3 regions of the Kocuria sp. CNJ-770 genome follow, and region 1 is predicted to be linked to each of the others. Evidence: riboswitches for the same ligand, from Rfam matches in the RefSeq annotation. Region 1 holds a riboswitch; each other region holds the start of a gene.
The links. Region 1 has a riboswitch for cyclic di-AMP ahead of BJF77_RS20860 (C40 family peptidase). Riboswitches for the same ligand answer to the same signal wherever they lie in the genome.
Positions count from the first base shown of each region.

Region 2: another riboswitch for cyclic di-AMP. It lies ahead of BJF77_RS07570 (C40 family peptidase); the one in region 1 lies ahead of BJF77_RS20860 (C40 family peptidase).
Region 3: another riboswitch for cyclic di-AMP. It lies ahead of BJF77_RS04890 (NlpC/P60 family protein); the one in region 1 lies ahead of BJF77_RS20860 (C40 family peptidase).

Region 1 covers NZ_MKJW01000116.1:10,911-14,144, reverse strand. Annotated here, with positions in the region: gene BJF77_RS13995 (DUF305 domain-containing protein) at 1-180, opposite strand, end outside; gene BJF77_RS13990 (four-helix bundle copper-binding protein) at 405-815, opposite strand; cyclic di-AMP (ydaO/yuaA leader) riboswitch at 1,416-1,606, shown strand; gene BJF77_RS20860 (C40 family peptidase) at 1,612-2,274, shown strand; gene BJF77_RS13980 (DUF305 domain-containing protein) at 2,594-3,234, shown strand, end outside.
Region 2 covers NZ_MKJW01000086.1:43,911-47,144, forward strand. Annotated here, with positions in the region: partial or broken gene serC (phosphoserine transaminase) at 1-402, opposite strand, end outside; gene BJF77_RS07565 (metal-dependent transcriptional regulator) at 610-1,299, shown strand; cyclic di-AMP (ydaO/yuaA leader) riboswitch at 1,650-1,839, shown strand; gene BJF77_RS07570 (C40 family peptidase) at 1,845-2,534, shown strand; gene BJF77_RS07575 (hypothetical protein) at 2,836-3,234, shown strand, end outside.
Region 3 covers NZ_MKJW01000078.1:94,791-98,024, forward strand. Annotated here, with positions in the region: gene BJF77_RS04885 (GntR family transcriptional regulator) at 1-601, shown strand, start outside; gene BJF77_RS04890 (NlpC/P60 family protein) at 678-1,178, opposite strand; cyclic di-AMP (ydaO/yuaA leader) riboswitch at 1,184-1,369, opposite strand; gene BJF77_RS04895 (alpha/beta fold hydrolase) at 1,846-2,682, opposite strand; gene BJF77_RS04900 (TIGR03084 family metal-binding protein) at 3,056-3,234, opposite strand, start outside.

The sequences.
Region 1 (3,234 bases):
GGTGGGATCGGGGCCGAGCATGTCCTCCGGGGCCTGATCCTGGGCGTGGGACGAGACCGGGGTGGTCACCTGTCCGTGGGCGAACACTGGGGCGCTGGCCCCGCCCCACAGGGCCGTGGCGACGACAACGGTGGAGGCGGCGGCCGCCGTGCGACGGCCAGGGAACTGGATGGAACGCATGATGATGTCTCTCTTCCGCAATGAAGGAGCTCGACCCCGAGGTGCCGGCTCGGTCATCAGCCCCGTACCCTGCGCGTGAACAAACCGCGCGGGCAGAGCTGTACTGAACAAGGGGCGGGGGGAAGAGGGAACCCGCATCCGGGCACGCCCGATCAGCCCATCAGGCTCCTCTTTCACCGACGGAGGCCGGTCATCGGCGTCCGTGGGTCAGCGCGAGTCTGGGCTCAGCCCAGGGAGGCGACCAGTGCCGCACAGGCGGCCTCGCAGCGACGGCAGGCCTCAGCACAGATCCGGCAGTGCTCGTGCATGTCCGCGTGCTGCTCGCACTCATCAGCACACGCCTTGCACGCCATCTGGCAGACCCGGATCGCGTCCAAGGTGATGTTCGCGTCGTAGCCGGTGTGCCGGGAGAGCACCCGCCCGGTGGCCTCGCACAGGTCCGCGCAGTCGAGATTGGTGCGGATGCACTTGGTCAGCTCGGCGACCATGTCCTCGGACAGGCAGGCATCGGCACAAGCGGTGCAGGTCTGGGCGCACTCGAAGCAGGCCTCGATACAGGCCGCCAGCTTGCCCTGGTCCACTCCCCCGAGGTCCTTCGGGTAGGTCTCCAGCATCGCGCTCACGTGATGGGTCATGGCTTGCTCCTTCGTCGGTTCGGTCGAGGAGACGAACCGGCCGGAGCCAGCCCGCCATGTCATCGACAGTAAACTGCCGATTCTGTGTGACGCGACCCGAAAGCTTGAAGATTTGATGAAGATCAACGCCTCAAGAATCCGCGATCCCGCCTCACTACCTGGCCTCTACATCGGTGCAGCGGGCTGAATATGGAGATTTCATGAAGAAACCCTGCCCTAAGGCCTCGGAAGGGCACTTCCGAAGCCCTCCCAAACTGTGAGCCACCTTGAAAATCCTCCCCAACAATCTTGGTGCTGGCCCGGCCCGCGCTGAAGACTGCGCATGGTTGCAGAGCCCTGTCGCTGTCGGCTGCGTCCAGCGAAACGCGCGCCACCATGCCATGTGTCCTAGTCAGAGCGCTTTGAAAGACCGGTATGAGCTACGCGACGGGTCCTGCTGCGTGACGGTTTCACTTCCTCGGGGCGTATTTTTCCGAGGCCGGAATCACAGCTTCCCGCTCCCGACCGAGGAGAGAATCCAGGCCGTGACCTAAACGTGACACTTTCGTTATGGATGGGCTACTGTCCACTGCGTGCCGATGACTGATCCGGTCGGCGCCCTCGTGCACATCGCCGAATTCTGCCGGTGCTCGAGGTTCCTGAAGAGATATCGCTTGGCAGAAGCGGGGGAACCATTTTCGGTCCCGGTGATCCGGGGCCTTGGGGTTAAGCCGGCAGAGCGCGTGCGCTCTGCCGGCCGGGTGTCTCCCACCCGCATCCGACAGCTCACCTCGTAGGCAAAGGGAGGAACTCACCCATGACTGTTTTCAAGCGCCACGCTGCCCGCCACCGTGCCGAGACCACCTCTCACGCCGTGCGCAACACCACGATCGCTGCCACCGCCGGTGCGGTGCTCATCGGCTCCATCGCCCCGGCCCAGGCCTACGCCGAGGTCCCCGCAGAGACCGCCCCCGCCTACGCGACCCCCGCGTCCGCACTGACGACTTACACCTCGGCGGCCTCCCAGCCCGCGGCCGCCCCGCAGACCGTCTCCACCGCCTCTTCCCAGGCCCCGGCCGCGCCCGAGCAGGCTACATCGGCCGTGGCGGTGTCCACCCAATCGGCGGACATCACCGAAATTACCGGCGCCTCCGGGATCGTGGGCACAGCGATGCAGGGAGCCGGCACCGGTTACGTCTGGGGCGGCACGGACTTCGGCGCCTGGGACTGCTCCGGCTTCACCCAGTGGGTCTACGCCCAGCAGGGCATCGACCTCCCCCGCACTAGCCAGCAGCAGTGGGCGGCCGGCACCCTGACCACCGACCCGCAGCCTGGCGACCTCGTCGTCCAGAACGGCGGGGCCCACATCGGGATCTACCTTGGTGGCGGCAAGATGATCTCCGCGCTGAATCCCACCCAGGGCACCTTCGTGCACAGCGTGAATGCCATGCCGACGGTCGGCTACGTCACCTTCCGCTGAGCCAACCCTCCGTCCGCCACGAATGCCGCTCGTGGCGGGCGGCGGGTGTGCCCCCCCACCTGATCAGCATCCAGGATCGGTCGGTCAGAACCGGAGATGCCTGCACCCATCCACCGCCGGGGAACACCCCGATCTGGCCGCCTGATGGGCCCGCTCTTGAAGGTTCAGTGAAGATCTACCGCCCAGCCCTCCCAGCCCGGCGAAGCCAGCTGCGGCGGGGCTACCGTGGATGGATCGGTCCGCCTCGACCCGAGGCTGAACAGAGCAAACACCACGATGTGCAGGTCCAGTACGGGCTGCTGCGAAAGAGAGATTCGTCATGACGTCGACGTTCAAGCACCTGGCCGCCGGGACGGCCCTGGCGCTGGCCCTCAGCGGTGCCGGGGCGACCGCGGCGGTCGCGTCCCCGACGCACCAGCCTGCCTCCGCCTCCGCACAGACGGGCGCTGAGCGGCACATGAACCACGACCGCCACTTCGCCGTGATGATGGTCCCCCACCACCAAGGTGCCACCGACATGGCCGAGCTGGCCCTGCAGAAGTCCGAGCGTCCCGAAATCCGTGACCTGGCGGAGAAGATCATCGAGGCCCAGACCGAGGAGATCCAGCAACTGGAAGCAGCGGCCCAGCGGCTGGCCGCCGAGAACACCCCGGGACACCACCACCATGGACACGGCCACCACCACGGCCACGGGCACCACGTCCACGGCCATGGCCATGGCGGCCATGGCCAGAGCATGAATGCCGACATGCAGGGCGCCATGATGGGCGAGATGGACGGCATGGACGGCATGGACGGCATGAGCCTCGAAGAGCTGGCGAAACGGTCCGGGGATGAGTTCGACAAGGCCTTCCTCGAAGAGATGATCGCCCACCACCAGATGGCTCTCGAGATGGCCGAGATGGAGCTGCAGATGGGCACCGACCCCGAGTTGCGAGCCATGGCGGAGAAGATGATCGA
Region 2 (3,234 bases), on a different contig from region 1:
GCCGGGCAGGGCCTCCACCACGGAGGAGGCCTCCAGGAACGGCGCGGCGTCCGTGGCCTGGGCGAACTTGGCGCCGAACTCGCCGAACACCAGGTGCTGGGCCTTGGCCTCGACCAGCCCGAAGACGGCGGCGTCCCAGAAGGCGGTGGCCCCGCCGAGGCCGAGCAGGACCTCGTGGCCCTCGGGCAGACGGAGGAACTGCGCCAGGCCCTCGCGCACCGAGCCCACGAGCCGCCGGACCGGGGCCTGCCGGTGGGAGGTCCCGAGCAGCCCGGCCCCGGCCCGGGCGACGGCGTCGACCTGCTCCGGGCGGACCTTGGAGGGCCCGGCGCCGAACCGGCCGTCGGCCGGGAGCAGGTGCTGGGGGATGGTGACGTGTGCGGACAACGGGTGCTCCCTCATGACGGACGTGCGGCGGGCGGCGGGCGCGGCGGTGGTGGTGCAGGGGCGTGCACGGCCGGGCCCCGGCCCATTCTGCCCCACCCGGACCCGGGCCCCGCCGCGGCCCGGTCCCCTCCGCGGCAGGGGACCGCGGACTAAGCTCGTGCGGGAAGACCGGACCGGGCGGGATCCCCGGGGACGGACGGCCGGACGAAGGATGACTGAGGCATGAGCGATCTGATCGACACCACGGAGATGTACCTGCGGACCGTGCTCGAGCTCGAGGAGGAGGGCATCACGCCCATGCGGGCGCGCATCGTCGAGCGCCTCGACCACTCCGGGCCCACCGTCTCGCAGACGGTGTCCCGGATGGAGCGCGACGGACTGCTGACGGTGGGGGCCGACCGCTCCCTGGTGCTCACCGAGCTGGGCCGCGAACGCGCGGTGCAGGTGATGCGCAAGCACCGTCTGGCGGAGCGGCTGCTGGCCGACGTCATCGGACTGGACCTGGCCCAGGTCCACGACGAGGCGTGCCGCTGGGAGCACGTGATGAGCGAGCAGGTCGAACGGCGGCTGGTGGACCTGCTGCACAGCCCCCGATACTCCCCGTACGGCACGCCGATCCCGGGCCTGGCCGCACTGGGCGTCGGGGACAGCCCCTCGGCGGCGGGGCACCCCTCCCTGCTGGAGGCCGCCCGCGCGGATCCGGAGGCGACGCACACCGTGGCGCTGCTGCCGGAGGTGGTGCAGGCCGACGCCGCGCTGCTGGGCGTGCTGAGCGACGTCGGCGTGCTCACCGGGGCCGTCGTCCGGGCCCGCGTGGAGGGCCAGCGGGTGCGGATCGAGGTCGCCGAGACCGGCCGGTCCGCGGAGATCGACCTGCGCACGGCCGGGGCCATCCGGGTCCTCGCCGTCTGAGCGCCCGTCGGGTCGTGCCCGGCCCGGGGGCAGGTCACGGGACAGGTCACGGGGCCCTGCGCGAGACCCGGCCACCCTTGTGGGGACGTTCACAAGGCACTTTCGGCCAGTTCGGCCGGACCGTGCCCCGCCGGCGGCGAATGCCCTGGTGAGCCGCGGGTTCAGGGGTGCCCGGACCCTCGCTCCACCGTGCGCCGCCGGATCGCACTGATAGTCCGGAGCGACATAATCCACAGGTTTTCGTCCGGCCCGAGATGCAATTCCGTGATCGGCCGTGATCAAAACGTGACACTTCCGTAACCGGTCATGTATTGTTCAACCCGTGCTGATCACTGGTCGGATCGGCATCCTCGTGCACATCGCCGAATTCTGCCGGTGCCCGGGGCCCATGCACAGAAACTGCTTGGCAGAAGCGGGGGAACCATTTCCGGTCCCGGTGATCCGGGGCCTTGGGGTTAAGTCGCCGGAGCGCATGCGCTCCGCGGCCGGGTGTCTCCCACCCGAATCCGACAGCTCACCTCGTAGGCAAAGGGAGGAACACACCCATGGCTATTTTCAAGCAGAGCACCGCCCGCCACCGCGCCGAGACCACCTCGAACGCCGTGCGCAACACCACGATCGCCGCCGCCGCCGGCGCCGCGATCGTCGGCTCCATCGCCCCGGCCCAGGCCTACGCCGAGATCCCCGCGGCCTCCGGTGCCGCCTACTCGGCCCCGGCTCCGGCCGCCGCCTCGCTGGCCTCCTACACCTACCAGGCCCCGGCCCCCGCCGCCTACCAGGCCCCGCTTGCCGCGCAGCCCGCCGCCCCGGCCTACCAGGCCCCGGCCCCCGCCGCGCAGCCGGCGGTCTCCACCGCGAGCGTGACCCCGCAGGCCAACGCCACGACCGAGATCACCGCGGCCGCCGGCGGCATCGTGGGCACTGCCCAGCAGGGCATCGGCTCCGGCTACGTCTACGGCGGCACCGCCTTCGGCGCCTGGGACTGCTCCGGCTTCACCCAGTGGGTCTTCGCCCAGAACGGCATCGACCTGCCCCGCACCACCTGGGCCCAGTTCGCCGCCGGCACCCCCGTGTCCAACCCGCAGCCCGGCGACCTCGTCTCCCAGAACGGTGGGGGCCACGTGGGCATCTACATCGGCGGCGGCAAGATGATCTCGGCGCTGAACCCCTCGCAGGGCACGCAGATCCACTCCGTCAACGCCATGCAGCTCGACGGCTACTACCGGATCGGCTGATCCGGCTCGTCTCCCGCGGAGACCCCAGGGTCCCCGCGGGAGGCACCCGGTCCCTCCCGGACCACCCGGACCCGCACTCCCGGGTCCCCCCCCCGCACATCCGTCCTCTCCGACGCCGTGCGCCCCGTCCGCCTTCGGACGCCCTCCTCCGTTCCCCCCGCCGTGCGCGGCCCTCCGCATCCGGACGGCCGCGCTGCCGGAGATCGATCACCCCGCGCGCCTGCGCGCGGGGTGATCCGTGCTGTCACCGCAGTCTCCCGGCAGGTTCGCCCGGCCCTCCAGAAAGCCTGCTGAAACCCCCATGACTCGTGACCTGAACTCCTCGACCGGCGTCACCTCCCTCCTGACCGGCCGGGCCCGCACCGTGGCCGCCGTCGCCGCCCTCTCCGGCCTGGCGCTGGCCACCACCGTCTCCGCGCACGAGGCCCCGGCCCAGGAGGCCGCCGCCGACGCCCCGCTGTCCGCCGTGGCCGCGGCGACCCCGTCCGCCGCCCCCACCGTCTCCCTCGCGCCGGTCGCCCACGTGACGAAGGCCCAGGACGAGTCCGAGAAGAAGCAGGCCGAGAAGAACGAGAAGAAGGCGGCCGAGAAGAAGGCGGAGCCCGAGGCCCGCGAGACCGTCCAGCGGCCGGCAGCGACGCCGGCGGCGCAGCCGGTCGTCGCCCGGCCCCGCAGCCGGCCGCCCCCGCCGTGCAGGCCG
Region 3 (3,234 bases), on a different contig from region 1:
TCTGGCGCGGTTGGAATCAACGGGTCTGGTCGTTCGGGCCGCGTTGCGCGGTTACCGCGTGGCGCCCCTACTGACCCACGAGGAGCTGCTGGACCTCATGGACGCGCGGTTGCTCATCGAGCCGTACAACGCCGAACTGGCCTGCGGCCGCGCGGACCCGCCGTTCCTGGAGGCCCTCGAGCGTTCCATCGAGGACCACCGCGACGCCCCGAACGGGCCCCACTTCTCCGACTACCGCTCCTACTGGGAGGCGGACGAGCGCTTCCACCGGCTCATCGCGGAGCAGGCGGGGAACAAGTTCGTCCTGAGGGCCTACGAGTCCCTCGGCGGGCACGTGCACCGGTTTCGGCTCTTCGGCGGATTGGGGGTCCAGGACGCCCGGAGCGCCACCGAGGAGCACACGCAGATCCTGCAGGCGCTGCGCCGAGGTGATGCCGGGGCAGCCCGGATTGCGATGGCCGGGCACATCTGCGGCGTACGGGAGCGTGCGATGGACGAATACGAGCGCACTGATCGGAATGCCCGGAATGCCACTGCCCGATACGTGCGGCGACATGGGACTGCACGACAAGCAGGCCCGGCACAGGGATTGCCGTCCTAGAGCAACGCTTCTTGGGGGATCGGGTGTGCGGTTCCCATCGGGAGAGGAACCGCACACCCGGTTCACAAGCGTGGAGTCAGCGCACCCGGATGTAGACCGGACCCGAGCCGACGTGGACGGTCTGGATGACCGTCTGGTAGCCGTTCCAGCCGCCGTGGACGGCCTTGCCGCCGCCGATGTACACGGCGATGTGGGCGAAGCCCATGCCGCCGTTGGCGTAGTAGACCAGGTCACCGGGCTGGGCCTGGGCGGCGGAGACCCGGTGGCCGAGATTCAGGTAGGAGACCGGCCACCCGTGGTGGTTGATCCCGGCCGCACGCAGGGACTTGGTGACCAGGGAGGTGCAGTCCTGACCCACGCCGAGCTGGCTCTTGGCCGCGGCGGCGATGGTCGCGGCCTTGCCGGACTGGGACTGGATGCTGAGGAGCTGCTGGGGGGCTGCGACCGGGGCGGCCTGGGCCGGGGCCACGCTGCCGAGCGCCATGGCGCCGGCGGCGACCGCCAGGGTCGCGGTGCGCCCCAGGGGGAACGAGCGCTGGGCGCGGTGGCGGGGCGTGCGGGAGTGGAAGATGGGCATGAGTGATGTCCTCCCTCTTGCCTGCGAGGTGAGCTGTCGGATGCGGGTGGGAGACACCCGGTCGCAGGGTGGAGGCCCTGGCGACTTAACCCCTAGGTCCCGGGGGAGGGACCGTTCGTGGTTCCCCCGCTTCTGCCGAGCGATGTGTTCAGGGGGCCCCGGGCACCGGCAGAATTCGGCGATGTGCACGGGGGTGTCGATCAGTGGGGGGATCGGCACGGAGAGAACACTAATCGAAAAGTAACGAGAAAGTCTCGTTTTGATCACGGGCGTGTCTCAGAATCTGCTGCAATCCGGCCGTGGGCCTTCGCGCTCGCGCGAAGCTGCTTGGGGAGGGGGGCGGCGGGGATCCTCTGGTCGGTGCATCTCAAGACAAAAGTGGGCTTGACCTGGGGCTCTGTTCCACTCGTGTTCGCCGGCGAGTCCGCCTCTGCTCTGGGGCGGGGCGTCCGGGGGTGACACGCACGTTATGGCGCGAGAAACCGCGGGGAATGCTTCACGGAGCATTAAGCAGCCGACGTGGGCGGCTCCTTGGTGGGGGCGGAAAAGGCGATCTCTTAGTGGGTCCCAGGGTCCAAACGGGAATTCGCTAAAAGAAATTACTGCGTTTGTCATGACCGCCCGGTGTGGGTCGGTTTTCTTCGCGGACCCTTCCGGCGTGCCTGCCCTACATCCCGCCCTTGTCGACCTCGGCGGCATCGAGCAGGTCGTCCAGGACCCGGTCGAGGCGGGCCACGAGGGACAGGTGCCCCTCGTGCTCCAGCAGGTGCGCCCGGGCGCCCGGCACGTGCGCGGCGAGCCACTCCCCGTGGGATACCGGGACGGTGCGGTCCTCCCGGCCGTGCCAGATCCGCGTCGGCACGGCGATCTCCTCCACGGCGAAGCCCCACGGACGGTCCACCGCCAGGTCGTCGTCGCGCCAGCCCACGATGCCCTGGCGCAGGGAGTGCTCGGCCGCGCCCATGACGTAGTCGGCGAAGTCCCCGGTCATCACCGCCCGGTCCACCGGCGGGAGCATAGCGCGCAGCAGTTCGACGACGTCGCCATCCGGCGCCGAGGCGGCCGCGGTCATGGCCTGCACCTGTTCCTCGAGGTAGGCCTCGAGCGCCCGGCGACCCTGCCGGGCGGCGGTGAACTCGGCCGCGCTGTCCTCGTCCATCCCGGCGACCGGGTCCAGTCCCTCGGCGCGCGGCGGAGCACAGCCGGCCAGGGAGCTGACCGTGCGGCAGCGGCCGGGCAGCAGCGCGCCGCAGGCCAGGGCGCGCGGGCCGCCGCTGGACCAGCCCAAAGTGAGGAACTCCTCCGCACCCAGCTCGTCCAGGACGCACCGGATGTCGGCCACGGCGTCGGCCACCGTGCCGGGGGCCGTATGCTCCGGGAGCGGGTCCGAGGTGCCGTAGCCGGGGCGCGAGACGGTGAGCACTTGCAGCCCGCGCTCCGTAGCCGCGCGCTCGAGCGGCCCGAACGGGACCGCGGCGCCGGGGGCGCCGTGGTGGAAAATCACCGGCAGGCCGCCGGGCGGGCCGGTGAGCCGGAACTCCAGGCGGCGCCCTCCGGCGCGGCGACGCTGCGGTTGCCCTGATTCTCCGTGTGCGCGCTCATGCCGTCCCCGCTCTCCGGTGGCCGCTGCTGGGCTGCTGTGGCGCCTGGTGGCCTACACGCTAGGGCTCGGCAGTGTCCGCGACCAGGGCGGCGGGGGCATGTGACGGGCCGGCACCGGGCGCGACGGCAGCGCGGCCCATCCGGCGGGGGTGTCCTGCTCCAGCGCTCGGCCGAGCTCGTCACGTCAACCGGTTGTGCCACCAGCAGCGTCGTCGTGAATCAGCGCTCCGCACGATGTCGCCGCTGTCCGGTCCGGCGGTTCCTCCGCATCCGGCCTACGACAGCGGGGCTCGCCCCGGACCCGGCCGGCCGGCGAAGGCCTGGACGATGTCGAGCCAGGCGTCGGCGTCGGGGCCCTCCGCGACGAGGTTCCCGTCCTGGCGGTGCCGCCGCCGGGTGGCGAGCAGGGCGAAGTCCAGGGCCGGGCCGTGGACACGCTGACCTGCCTCGGCCG